4 regions of the Streptomyces violaceus genome follow, and region 4 is predicted to be linked to each of the others. Evidence: riboswitches for the same ligand, from Rfam matches in the RefSeq annotation. Region 4 holds a riboswitch; each other region holds the start of a gene.
What was found. A riboswitch is a leader RNA that binds a small molecule or an ion and turns the genes downstream of it on or off. The one in region 4 is predicted to bind cobalamin.
Positions count from the first base shown of each region.

Region 1: another riboswitch for cobalamin. It lies ahead of OG542_RS07640 ((2Fe-2S) ferredoxin domain-containing protein); the one in region 4 lies ahead of OG542_RS31525 (cobalamin biosynthesis protein).
Region 2: another riboswitch for cobalamin. It lies ahead of OG542_RS34505 (ABC transporter substrate-binding protein); the one in region 4 lies ahead of OG542_RS31525 (cobalamin biosynthesis protein).
Region 3: another riboswitch for cobalamin. It lies ahead of OG542_RS28640 (prenyltransferase/squalene oxidase repeat-containing protein); the one in region 4 lies ahead of OG542_RS31525 (cobalamin biosynthesis protein).

Region 1 covers NZ_CP107911.1:1,696,047-1,699,359, reverse strand. The annotation lists gene OG542_RS07645 (IucA/IucC family protein) at 1-1,271, shown strand, start outside; cobalamin riboswitch at 1,332-1,458, shown strand; gene OG542_RS07640 ((2Fe-2S) ferredoxin domain-containing protein) at 1,506-1,877, shown strand; gene OG542_RS07635 (universal stress protein) at 1,872-2,291, opposite strand; gene OG542_RS07630 (APC family permease) at 2,293-3,313, opposite strand, start outside.
Region 2 covers NZ_CP107911.1:7,649,263-7,652,575, forward strand. The annotation lists gene OG542_RS34495 (4-hydroxybenzoate 3-monooxygenase) at 1-979, opposite strand, end outside; gene OG542_RS34500 (CoA-binding protein) at 1,016-1,423, opposite strand; cobalamin riboswitch at 1,505-1,694, shown strand; gene OG542_RS34505 (ABC transporter substrate-binding protein) at 1,765-2,781, shown strand; gene OG542_RS34510 (FecCD family ABC transporter permease) at 2,778-3,313, shown strand, end outside.
Region 3 covers NZ_CP107911.1:6,360,403-6,363,715, forward strand. The annotation lists gene OG542_RS28635 (SCO2322 family protein) at 1-2, opposite strand, end outside; gene OG542_RS28640 (prenyltransferase/squalene oxidase repeat-containing protein) at 1-1,210, opposite strand, end outside; cobalamin riboswitch at 1,332-1,462, opposite strand; gene OG542_RS28645 (SAM-dependent methyltransferase) at 1,623-2,438, shown strand; gene OG542_RS28650 (helix-turn-helix domain-containing protein) at 2,468-3,313, opposite strand, start outside.
Region 4 covers NZ_CP107911.1:7,011,508-7,014,820, forward strand. The annotation lists gene OG542_RS31520 (cobyric acid synthase) at 1-458, opposite strand, end outside; gene OG542_RS31525 (cobalamin biosynthesis protein) at 455-1,396, opposite strand; cobalamin riboswitch at 1,498-1,636, opposite strand; gene OG542_RS31530 (hypothetical protein) at 1,949-2,170, opposite strand; gene OG542_RS31535 (inorganic phosphate transporter) at 2,206-3,313, opposite strand, start outside.

The DNA of each region.
Region 1 (3,313 bases), 5.3 Mb from region 4:
ATACCGAGCTGGTCAAACTCGTCGCCGAGGAACTGCGCCGGCACACCGGGCTGTCCAACCACGAACTGCCCGCCGAAATGATCGACAGCAGGGACGCCGTGGCCGCCCTGCTGGAGGCCCGGGACGGCGTGACCCCGCCCGGCGACCCCTACCTGCGCTCCGAACAGTGCCTCCTCACCGGCCACACCCACCACCCCGCCCCCAAGGCGCGCGGCGGTGGCCCGGCCGCGGGCTGGCTGCCGTACGCGCCCGAGGCGTACGCCCGTTTCCCGCTGATCCTGCTCGGGCTGCGCGAGGACACCGTCGTCGAGGAGGGCGACACCGCGGCCCTCGACGCCCTCGGCACCGCCCCGCCCGGCTACCGGCTGCTGCCGGCCCACCCCTGGCAGCTGGACCTGGCGAGCGCGGAACTCGCCGCGGCCTTCGCGGACGGCAGGCTGGTCCGGCTCGGCACGACCGCCTTCGACACCTGGCCCACGGCCGCGATCCGCACGCTCTACGCACCCGGGCAGGACCTCTTCCTGAAGTTCAGCCTGGACGTGCGCATCACCAACGACATCCGCCGGCTGTGGCGCCACGACCTGCTCGCCCTGCGCCGGACCGACGCGGCCGTGTGCGCCGCCTTCGAGACGTTCGACGGCCCCCCGGCCTGGCTCGGCGACCGCGGGTACCGCACCGCCGACTTCGCCTTCGAGGCCCTGGCCGTCCTCGTCCGAGACGGCTTCGCCGGCCGTCTCCGGCCCGGCGCGACCCCGCTGCTCGCCGCCGGACTCGTCGAGGGCTTCGACGGCAGCCCGCTCGAGAGCGCCGCCGACCCCGGGGCCTGGTGGGCGGCGTATCTGGCGCAGGTGGTGCCCCCGGCCCTGGAGGCCTTCGCCCGGCACGGCGTCGTCATCGAGGCTCATCTGCAGAACACCCTGGTCGCCGTGGACGCCGACGGCCTGCCCGTGCAGGCGCTGTACCGGGACGCCGAGGGCGTGAAACTGCTGCCGGACGTCTCCCGGGAAGCCGGCTGGGAGCGGCTCGTGTACTGCCTGGTCGTCAACCACCTCACCGAGATCGCCGCCGCCCTCACCGAACGCCACCCCGGTTTCGACCCCTGGCCCGCCGCCCGCCGCGAACTCGCCCGCCACGACCTGCCCGAGATCTCCGGCCTGCTCACCTCGCCCACCCTCCCCGCCAAGACGAACCTCCTGCTGCGCTGGACGGGCGCGGACGGCGCCGACGCCCGCTACCTTCCGCTGCCCAACCCGCTCAGGGAAGGGACATGACCCGGCTCGCGCCCAGGTGGTCGGTGCGGGGTGAGACCTTGGCGCCCTCGTCGAGCGACGGCCGCATGCGAGGATGATCGTCGAACAAGGCGACGGCGGAACGAGGAAGCCGGTGTGAATCCGGCGCGGTCCCGCCACTGTGACCGGCCTCGGCCGGGAGCCAGGAGACTCACGCGGTCGCCTCCTCGACGAACCACCGGGGCGGATCTCCCCGGAGAGAGGAAGGGTGCGGGCATGTCCGCAACCCCGGCCGGAGGGGTTCCGTGCCGCGTCGTCGTGTGCCGGGACTGCTGCTGCGGCAGCGGCAAGGTGACCGGCGTCGACCACACGGCCCAGACCGAGCGGCTGCGCGAGGCGGCGCCCGTGCGGGTCTCCGAGTGCCTCGACGTCTGCGACCAGGCCAACGTCATCGTCGTACAGCCGTCCGCGGCGGGCCGGGCCGCCGGGGCCCGGCCGGTGTGGCTCGGGTTGGTCAACGACCCGGCCGCGACCGAGGACGTCGTCTCCTGGGTCCGCGAGGGCGGCCCCGGTGTCGCCCCCCTGCCCGACATCCTCGACCTGTACGTCTTCAGCCCACGGGGGAGGCCCCGCACGGACGTCTCATGACTCGGCGGCCGGGACGCAGAGGACGGGGACGCTCGAGAGGTGCAGCAGCTTGTGGGGAGTCGAGCCCAACAGCGCCCCGCGCACCGGGCTCTCGCCCCATGTGCCCACCACGATCACCCTGCCGCGATGGCGCGCCGCGGCGTCGATCAGGGCCTGCGCGGGCCGCTGGTCGATGATCTCGACCGTGGTGCGCACGCCGGCCTCCCCGGCCACCCGGACCGCGTGGCCGAGTGCGGAGTGTCCGGCCTCGCGGACGGCCTCGTGGTGCGCCGTGTACTCGTCCCCCGTGACGCCGGGGGCCGCGGCGCCGTAGACGAGCACCAGCGGTTCGCCGTACGCGGACGCCACCTCGATCGCGACCTGCAGCGCGCGCCGGGCGCCCGGGGATTCGTCGTAGCCGAGGACCACCGACATCTCAGGACTCCTTGCCGTGCTTGCCGGGGACGAGGCCGGGGTCGACCACGCTGGGGTGTTCCGACCAGAAAACGGGGGCCATCAGCCGCCACACGACCATGAGGATCACGCCCGTGACGATGATGCCGATACCGATGACCAGCGGGGGACCGAGCCCGAACCACGAGACGCCGCTGTAGGAGTTGGCGGGGTCGGACATGTCCGCCACGGATTCCACCAGCAGCCACGCCAGCAGCCCGGCACCGACCAGGGGGCCGAGCCCGATCAGGAAGAAGTCGCGGACACTGCGGGTCAGCTGGCGGCGGTAGTAGACCGCACACGCGACACCCGTGAGCGCGTAGTAGAACGCGATCAGCAGGGACAGCGCGGTCAGCGAGTCGAAGAGGGCGTTCTCGCTGATGTGGTAGAGGACGAGATACCAGACGATGGCGATGCCGGCGACCCACCAGGTGCTCACGTCGGGGGTGCGGAACCGGGGGTTGATGCGGCCGAAGTGCGCGGGCAGCGCGTGCCGGCGGGCCATCGACAGACCCGTGCGCGACGCCGGGATGATCGTCGTCTGCGTGGACGCGAGCGCGGACGTCGACACCGCCAGCAGCACGACCCAGTCCCAGCCGCCCATCGCCTCTTCGGCGAGCAGCGCGAAGATGAACTCCTCCTCCGCCGCGTTCTCGGCCAGGTAGGCCGTTCCGGCGTAGGCCACGACCGCGAAGCCGACCGCCACATAGGTCACCAGCAGCAGCACCGTCGACCACACGGCCGCCTTGCCGGGGGCGGTGGCGGAGTCCTCGGTCTCCTCGGTGAGGTTGACCGCCGACTCCCACCCCCAGTAGATGAACACGCCCAGCAGCAGGGCGGCGGTCAGGGACGCCCCGCCCGCTCCGAAGGGATCGAGCCAGCTGAACTCCGGTTCGATGGAGTCGAGGGTGCCGGTGTCGGCGTAGACGCGGTAGAGCGCCACCACGGCGAAGACCAGCAGACAGGCGACCTGCGCCAGGATGAGGACGTTCTGCACCTTGGCC
Region 2 (3,313 bases), 640 kb from region 4:
CGTCACCGAGCAGGAAGGCGTCGTGCAGGGCGAGGTTCATGCCCTTGGCGGCGATGGGGGCGACCAGATGGGCCGCGTCGCCCGCGAGGTGGAGCCGGCCGTGCACCATCGGCTCGACCACGTAGTCGTGCATGTCCAGCACACGCTTCTCGATCAGCCGCCCCTCCGTCAGCGGCGGCACACCGGCGGCCCCGAGGCGCTGCTGGAGCTCCGACCAGACGCGCTCGTGCGGCCAGTTCTCCGGGTCGTCGCCCGGCGGGCACTGGAGGTAGTAGCGGGTCACCTCCGGGCTGCGGGGCATCTGGCCCGCGAAGCCGTTCTCGTGACAGCCGAACAGCACGCAGTCGGCCGACGGCGGGGCCTCGGCGAGCAGTGCCAGCCAGCCGATGCCGTAGTCGTGCCGTGCGACCTTGACCTGTTCCGGCGGCAGCGAGGCCCGCGTCACCCCGCGCGCCCCGTCGCAGCCGGCCACGAAGTCGCAGTGCACCACCCGCTGTTCGCCCGTCTCCGGGCAGGTGTACGACACGGAGGGCCGGTCGGTGTCGAGGTCGTGCAGCTCCACGTCCCGGACCCCGAAGCGGATCTCTCCGCCCCGCATGTCGGCGTACTCGCGCACCAGGTCCGTCACCAGCAACGGCTGCGGGTAGACGAAGTGATGACTGCCCGTCATCTCGCCGTAGTGGAACCGGTATCGCTCCCCGTCGAAGCGGAACTCGCACGCGGTGTGCAGCTCCGCGCGGTCCAGCAGGTTCCGGGCGAGGCCCCGCTTCTCCAGGCCGCGTACGGCCCACTCCTCGATGACCCCGGCCCGGGGCCGCTGTTCGATGAACTCCCGGGTCTCGGTCTCCAGCACCAGGCAGTCCACGGAGGCGGCCCGCAGGATGTTGCCGATGGTCAGCCCGGCGGGTCCGGCGCCCACGACGACGACCGGGAAACGTCGAGGGGAGCCTGCGTCCGCGGGCGGGGAGGCGTGGGTCATGCGCTCATTATGGAGCGGGCCCGCCGGTCGTGACCGTCACCCGAGCCGCGGGATCTCGATCGCCGGGCAGCGGTCCATCACCATCTCCAGGCCCGCGGCCCGGGTGCGGTCGTACGCCGTCTCGTCGATGACGCCGAGCTGGAACCACACCGCCCCGGCGCCCTTCGCGACCGCCTCCTCCGCGACCGCTCCGGCGAGGTCGCTGTTCACGAACACGTCCACGACGTCCACGTCGAAGGGGACGTCCGCCAGACTCGCGTACCCCTGCTCGCCGTGCACGGTCTCCGCCTTGGGGTGCACGGGCACGACGCGCTTGCCGTACCGCTGGAGCACCGCGGCTACGCCGTACGCCGCGCGCTGCCGGTTCGACGACAGGCCCACCACGGCCCAGGTGTCGCCGAGCTCGGTGAGGATCCTGCGGACCGTTGCGTCGTCGCCGTACACCGGCGGCCTCCTCGGGAGTCGCGGAAGAGCTGCTGTCCGGGCAACGACGCAGGGTGCGCGGTCATTCCCCGACGCCCTCCGTGATAGCTTGCCGAGGCCAGTCGAACCCATGTACGTGGGTCAGGGAATCCGGTGCGAATCCGGAACTGACGCGCAGCGGTGAGGGGGACGGGCGGGGCCTCTGCCACTGAACGGCTCGTGTGCCGTACGGGAAGGCGCCTCGCACCGGGTGAACCCGAGTCCGAAGACCTGCTGGCGGCCTCCGCGGCCGGCCGGCGGCGGGGGAGCACCGTACGACCGGGCTCCGCGATCGGGCCCTCGACGCCTGAGGACTGGTTTCCTTGCCCCTCGCCCGACCCGCCCGTGCCGCCGTTCTGCTCGCGGCCTGTTCCCTGCTCCTGACCGGCTGCGGGGGCTCGAAGGCCCCGACGGCCGAGGCGGCCGCCGCACTCGACAACTGCGGCCGGAAGGTCCGAGTCGACAAGGCGCCCCGGCACGCCGTCTCCCTCAACCAGGGCACCACCGAGATCCTGCTCTCCCTCGGCCTCGCCGACCGCATGGCCGGCACGGCCACCTGGACCGACCCCGTGATGAAGGGGCTGGAGAAGGCCAACGCGAAGGTGCCGCGCATCGCCGAGAACAACCCCTCCTTCGAACGGGTCCTGGACTCCGACCCCGATTTCGTCGCCGCGTCCTTCGTCTCCACCCTCGGCACGGGCGGCGTCGCCACCCGCGACCAGTTCGAGAAGCTCGGCGTGCCCACGTACGTCTCCCCGTCCGACTGCGCCGGCAAGGACAACTCGGGGGGCGGCGACGGCAAGCGCGACAAGGCGCTGGGCATTGAGGCCGTCTACGGCGAGGTGCGGGACCTCGCGACCGTGTTCGGAGTGAAGGACCGCGGCGACAAGCTCGTGGCCTCCCTCCAGCAGCGGATGAAGAAGGCCACGCGGGGCGTCGACGCCTCCGGCGTCTCCCTTCTGTACTGGTTCGCCAACTCCGAGTCGCCCTACATGGCCGGCTGCTGCGGGGCGCCCGGCATCATGACCCGTGCCCTCGGCGCGAAGAACGCCTTCGACGACACACACGAGGAGTGGCCGCAGGTCAACTGGGAGACGGTCGCCGACCGCAACCCCGATGTCCTCGTCATCGGCGACCTGACCCGCGACTCGCAGACCGCCGAGTCCGCCGCCAAGAAGATCGCCTTTCTGGAGTCCAACCCGGTCACCAAGAACATGGACGCCGTCAGGCACAAGCGGTACGTGCTGCTCAGCGGGCAGGCCATGAACCCGACGATCCGCACGGTCGAGGGCGTGGAGAAGGTCGCGGCCGGACTGCGTGAGTTCGGGCTCGTGAAGTGACCGTCCGCGGACCGGCGCTCGGTGTCGCGGGCGCCTTGCTGCTGGTGGTCTCCATGGCCCTGGCGATCACCATCGGACCGGCCGACATCCGGGTCGGGGACGTGTGGTCCGTCGTCGCGGCGCACATCGGGCTAGGCAGCTCCGACCTGACGCCGATCCGGGACGGGATCGTCTGGCAGCTGCGGCTGCCGCGCACCCTGCTCGCGGCCGTGTGCGGGGCGGGACTGGCCGTGTGCGGGGCGGTGATGCAGTCGCTGCTGCGCAATCCGCTCGCCGATCCGTTCGTGCTCGGGGTGTCCTCGGGTGCCTCCACGGGCGCGGTCGTCATCGTCGTGCTGGGCGTGGGCGGCGGTGTCGTCCCGGTGTCCGCGGGCGCGTTCCTCGGTGCCCTGGTCTCCTTCGCGCTGGTCCTGCTGCTGAGCCACACCCTCGGCGACACCACCGACCGGGTCGTCCTCGCGGGCGTGGCCGCCATGCAGCTGTTCTCCGCGCTCACCTCCTTCGTCGTGCTGACCGCCGCCGACGCCGAGAC
Region 3 (3,313 bases), 650 kb from region 4:
ACGACTGCTGCCTCTTCTTGCGGCCGGTGAAGAGGAAGCCGATGCCGATACCGGCGACGAGGCAGACCCCGACGTACCACCAGACGCCGAAGAAGCCCGACTCCGAGTCGTCCTTCTCGTCGGTCGCCGAGGGCTGTTCGGGGGCCTTCGGGGCCGGGCCCGTCGCGATGAGCTGCTTCACCAGGTCCGTGCCGCCGAAGTCACGCGGGTCCGTGCCCGTCGCGTGCGCGGCGAAGATCAGCTGGGCGTAGGCGGCGGGGCCGCCCTGCTCGGCCCAGGTGGCGGAGTTCTTCTCCAGCCACCGCACGGCCTTACCGGCCTGCTCCGTGTCGCCCTGCGCGGCGAGCGCCACGACCGCGTCGGCGGTGTTGCCGTGGTCGGGCTGGGGGTCCGAGCCGGCGAGGGCGGACGTGAGGTGGTCGTCGTCCTTGGCGAGGGTCTGGGTGAGGTAGGCGGCTCCGTTGGCGGCGGCCTGCTGCGGCGTGGAGGGATCCTCCGTGCACGTGGCGTCGGACTTCTTGCCCGCCTCCACCACCATGCCCTGGCCCAGGGCGCCGAGGACACCGGCCGCCGTGGCGTCCGCGTTGGCGGTCAGCTCGCCCTTCTTGTCGGGCTGGAACGCGAAGGCGCCGTCGTCGTCCCCGCTGCAGGGGAGGGCGAGCTTCAGCAGGGCGTCGTAGGGCGACTTTCCGCCCTTCTCGACCTGGTCCGGCTTCGCACCGGCGGCGGCGAGCGCGCCGATGACGACGGAGGTGGAGTTGGCGTCGGTGGGGCCGCCGGGCGCGTAGCCCCAGCCGCCGTCCTTGTTCTGGACGGACTTCAGCCAGCCGACGGCCTTGTCGGCGACGGCGTCGTGCCCGCCGAGCGCGGCGAGGGCCTGGACGGCGGCGGCCGTCTGGTTGCTGTCCACCATGGTCTTGGCGTCGCACGCCGTGGCCGGATCGGCACGGTAGGGGGCGAACCCGCCGTCCGCGCACTGCTGCCGGACCAGCCACTCCACGGACTTGGCGGCCGGCTTCTCACCCACCGTGTCCTGGGCCAGCAGGGCGAGCGACTGGCGCCAGACGCCGTCGAACTTGGGATCCTTGTCCCCGTACAGAGCGGAGGGGAACGCCTGGGACGGCGAAGGAGACGGCGCGGCGACGGCCGGCGTGGCGGCGCCGATCACGGTGACGGCGGCCAGGACCGCGGCGCTGCGGCGGACGTTCATGATCGGCGAGTGCCTCTCCCTGTGAGGGAGCCGGGCAGCACGGGACACCCCGGCGGCTCGGCTCCGTATACCTCGACGGTGCCGTGCACCGGCGGGCGCCGGGCACGTGAGCCGGTCACGATCCGTACGGGGCGATCCGGCTCACCGCCTGCCTCGGCGGGCGGTTCACGGTTGCGGGTCAGCGCCGGAATTGCACCGGCTTCTCCCTGTACGGGTGATGACGACCCGCCTACTGTACCCGCACGTAGGAAAACGCCCGGGAGCGGTTCCCGCCCTCCGAGGACGGGCCGGGTGGAGCGCTGACCTACTGGCCTGGTGAGAAGTCGAACTGCTCCACCACGCCGAGGAGTTGATCCTGTCCGTGGGGCAAACCGGTTAACGTGAAGCTCCACGACCACACGCAGGAGCGTCCATGACTGACCAGGTGGAGAACTCCGAGCAGGAGCCGCTCTCCAAGATCGATACCTCGGTTCCGCACTCGGCCCGGATCTGGAACTACTGGCTGGGCGGGAAGGACAACTACGAAGTCGACCGTGTGGCCGGTGACGCGTTCCGCGAGATCTTCCCCGGTATCGAGACCGGGGCCCGCGCCGCCCGCTACTTCCTCGCCCGCGCCGTCCGCCATCTGGCCGCCGAAGAGGGCATCCGCCAGTTCCTGGACATCGGCACCGGGCTGCCCAACGTGGACAACACCCACCAGATCGCCCAGCGGGTGGCCCCGGAGAGCCGGATCGTCTACGTCGACAACGACCCGCTGGTGCTGGCCCACGCCCGCGCGCTGCTCACCAGCACACCGGAAGGCGTCACCAACTACGTCGACGCCGACCTGCGCAAGCCGAGCACGATCGTCCGGGAAGCCGGGAAGACGCTGGACTTCGACCAGCCCGTCGCGCTCATGCTGATGGGCATCCTCGGCCACATCGAGGACCACGACGAGGCGCGCTCGATCGTGTCGCAGCTGGTGGACGCCCTGCCTCCCGGCAGCTATCTCGTCCAGTACGACAGCACCGACACCAGTGAGGACTACGTCAGGGCCATCGGGCAGTACAACGACGGCGGCTCGATCCCGTACATCCTGCGCAGCCCCGAGCAGATCGCCCGCTACTTCGACGGTCTGGAGCTGCTGGAACCGGGCGTCACGTCCTGCTCGCGCTGGCGTCCCGACGCCGAGGCCCTGGGCCTGCCCGCCGAGGTGCACCAGTACGGCGGTGTCGCCCTCAAGCGCTGAACCTCCCCGGGAGCCCCGGGGGTCCTCGCTCAGGTCTCCTGAAGTATGCGGTGCAGGATGGTCGGAGTCTCGTCCGGTGACTCGGCTTCGACCACCAGCCGGTTCATGGCATCCCAGTAGCGCTCGATGTCGGCCGGCCGGTCGGGATAGAGCGCGGTGGTGAGCTGCTCGAGGTAGACCACGTCGGGCAACTGGCCGCCGGGCAGCCGCAGGATGGTGACCGGACCGCCCTCCGCGGCATGCCCGCCGGAGAGGAACGGCAGGATCTGGACGGTGACCTGCGGCAGCCGGCAGATCTCGATGAGATGTCTGAGCTGGGCGCGCATCACGGCCGGCCCGCCCACCGGGCGCCGCAGCGCCGCCTCGTCGATCACGGCCCAGAGCTGGGCCGTGCCCGGCTGCCGGTGCAGGATCCGCTGCCGGGTCATCCGCAACGCCACCCGGCGGTCGACCTCGCGTGCGCCGGCGTCGACGTGGGTGAGCTGGACGGCGGCACGCGCGTAGTCGGGGGTCTGGAGCAGCTCGGGAACGCGCTGTATCTGGAAGCAGCGGATGACGCTCGCCGCCTGTTCCGCACCGAGGTAGGACTGCGTCCAGGAGGGCACCACGTCGCTGTAGTACTGCCACCAGGCGTGGGTGTTGGCCTGTTCGGCCAGCGCCAGCAACGTGGCGCGTTCGGCCTCGTCCGTGACGCCGTAGAACGTGAGCAGGTCGGCGACGTCCCGCAGTTTGAACCCGTGGCGGCCGGCCTCCATGCGGCTGATCTTGGAGGGGGAGGCGCGGATGACATGACCCGCCTCCGCCCTGCCGATGCCGCGCGCGTCCCGCAGCCTGCGCAGCCGGGCCCCCAGCGCCAGCCGAGGCACCATGGGCCC
Region 4 (3,313 bases):
CCCATGTTGACGATGTCCGTCCGCCGCAGATTGATCTCGGCCGGCGAACCGGCCCCCTCACAGATCACCGCGTCATACGTGCCCCGCAACCGCTCCAGGCAGTCCAGCACCGTCCCGAGCAGCCTCTGCTGCCGCCCCCCGTGGTACCCGCGCGCGCTGAGTTCCCCGACCGGCTTGCCCAGCAGCACGACCTGACTGCTCTGCTCGCCGCCGGGCTTGAGCAGCACGGGATTCATCAGCGCGGTCGGCTCCACACGGCACGCCTGCGCCTGCATGGCCTGCGCCCGCCCGATCTCGGCGCCTTCCCGCGTCACGAACGAATTGAGGGACATGTTCTGCGCCTTGAAGGGCGCGACCTTGACGCCCTGCCGCACCAGCCACCGGCAGATCCCGGCGGTCACGACGCTCTTGCCGGCGTCGGAGGTGGTGCCGGCGACGAGAAGCCCACCGCCCGTCATGACGTACGCCCCTTCACGATGTGGCGCGCGGCGACACAGACGCCGAGCGCGAGCCAGCCGATACGCCTGGACAGCCGTACGGCCCGTTCGATGTCCCGGGTGCCGACGCCGCGCCCCGCGCCGTTGAGGACGGGCCGGTGCTCGACCCGCCCGCCGTAGGACAGGGTCCCGCCCAGCCGCACCCCGAGCGTCCCCGCGAACGAGGCCTCCACGGGCCCGGCGTTGGGACTCGGATGCTTGGCGGCATCGGCACGCCAGGCCGTCACGGCTCCCCGCGGATCGCCCCCGGCCACGGCCGCGAGCACGGCGGTCAGCCGGGCCCCCGGCCACCCCACGACATCGTCCAGCCGCGCGGAGGCCCACCCGTATCGCCGGTACCGCGCCGACTTGTGCCCGACCATGGCGTCGAGGGTGTTGACGGCCCGGAACCCGAGAAGCCCCGGCACGCCGCCCATGGCCCCCCACACGAGCGCCCCCACGACGGCGTCGGAGGTGTTCTCCGCGACGGACTCGACGACGGCCCGGGCGATCCCGTCGGCGTCCAGGGCCTGCGGATCCCGTCCGCACAGATGCGGCAGCCGCGCACGGGCCGCGTCGACGTCCCCGGCCTCCAGGGCACGCCCGATGGCCCGCGCCTCCCTGGCGAGCGAAGTCCCCCCGACGACGGCCCAGGTGGCGACACCGGTCAGCCCGACCGACGCGACAGCGGAGGTACGCACGGCACGCGCGGCGACGGCCCCCAGCGCGACGGCCCCGCCCGCACACACCACGGTGTGCAGCGCGCCCCACCCCCGGTGGTCCCGCCACAACACCCGTTCCACAACACCCGCGGCCCGCCCGAACGCGGCGACCGGATGCCCCCGGCGAGGATCACCGAGCAGCAGGTCACCGATCAGACCGACGGCGGCACCGTACGCGTGGACGCGACCGGCACCCATGGGCTCAGCCGGCCACGGGGGCGGGCAACGGTGGGGTACTGACCCTCGATCGGCAGCCGAACATGGCGATATGTCCTCACTCAGGGTGTCCACGCCCTGGTTCGACGAGACCGGCGGTGAGAGTTCCTGGCTCCCGGTGATTGATATCCCGGTGACAGTGGCGGGACCGCGCCGGACTTCCACCGGCTTCCTCTCCTGCCGCCGTATTGGCCCCGGCAGTCCACCACGGCCGCGAACAACCGTCAACTTGCCGTTGACCTGCGAGGGGAGAGTGTGGACAAGCCCACACCGCTGGCACGACGCTCCGCTCCCGGGGACCGGCTCGGGGTGAATTCCCCTGTGCGGGGAACGTTCCTCCGCCCCGCTTGCGGGTGCCCAGGAGACGGGCATCCTGTACAAGCCAACGGCGACCTCGGCCTGACGCGACATCAACTCATCGTCGAGCGAGCCGACGAGAGAGCCGGGGCGACGCTGGAGTCCCCATGCCCATGAAACGCAGCAGGGCGGGTGCGGAACCAGGTCCCGTACCCGCCCGGCGGAATCGGCCGTGGATCAGGCCACGATCAGATAGATCCCATACCCCACAGCCGCCGCACACGCCGCGAAGCACGCATACGCCCCCGTCACCGCAAGCCCCGCCGACCCGCCCGCCGCCACCGCCCGCTCGCGGCGCGACAGGCCGGTGATGCCGAGGGTGAACAGGCCGACGAGGGTCACGGTGGCCACGAGGCTGACGCCGAAGACGGAGCCGAGGGTCGCCCAGTCGATCTTCATCTCAGAGATTCTTCCTTGTCACCGGGTGGGCGGGATCAGACCGGGGTGGTCGTGGTGGAGGGCTTCCGATCGGCCGCGGCCTGGGCCGGGATCGTGGCGGCCAGTTCCTCGGACGGGCCCGCCGGAGGCGGCGTCACCGCGGCGATCGCGGTGGTGACGACACCGGCCGGCTCTTCCTCGACCTCGTTGACGTTCGTGTGGTCGACGACCTCACGGCGCGACAGCTTCCAGATCACCGCGCTGGAGGCGACCAGGAAGATCGCCACGACCGCAGTACCCCAGTTCCCGAAGCCGGTCACGTACTCGGCGAGCGCGCCCACCAGGGCCGCCGCCGGCAGCGTCAGACCCCAGGCGACGAACATCCGGGTCGCCGTCGACCAGCGGACCACGCCGCCCTTGCGGCCGAGCCCCGCGCCCATCACCGCGCCGGACACGGAGTGGGTGGTGGAGAGGGAGAAGCCGAGGTGCGAGGAGGCCAGGATGACCGTCGCCGCGCTGGTCTGGGCGGCGAAGCCCTGCTGCGGCTGGAGGTCGGTCAGGCCCTTGCCCATGGTGCGGATGATGCGCCAGCCGCCGAGGTAGGTGCCCAGTGCGATGGCGATACCCGCCGAGAGGATGACCCACATGGGCGGGTCGGAGTCGGGGGCGACGGCGCCGCCGGCGACCAGGGCGAGGGTGATGACACCCATCGTCTTCTGGGCGTCGTTGGTGCCGTGGGCCAGCGAGACCAGGCCCGCGGAGGCGATCTGGCCGGCCCGGTAGCCCTTCTTGGAGGCGTCGCCGTCGGCCTTCTTGCCGAGGGAGTACGTCAGCCGGGTGGCGAGCAGCGCGGCGATGCCCGCGACCAGGGGGGCGGCGATCGCCGGGATCAGCACCTTGGTGACCAGGACGTCTCCGTGCACCGCGCCGACGCCCGCTGAGGCGATCGTCGCGCCGATCAGGCCGCCCATCAGGGCGTGCGACGAACTGGACGGCAGACCGACGAGCCAGGTCAGCAGGTTCCAGAGGATCGCGCCGACCAGGGCGGCGAAGATGACCTCGGGACGGATGCCGGCCTCGTCGACGAGGCCTTTGGAGATCGTGTTCGCGACTTCGACGGACAGGAAGGCACCGACCAGGTTGAGGACCGCGGACATGGCCACC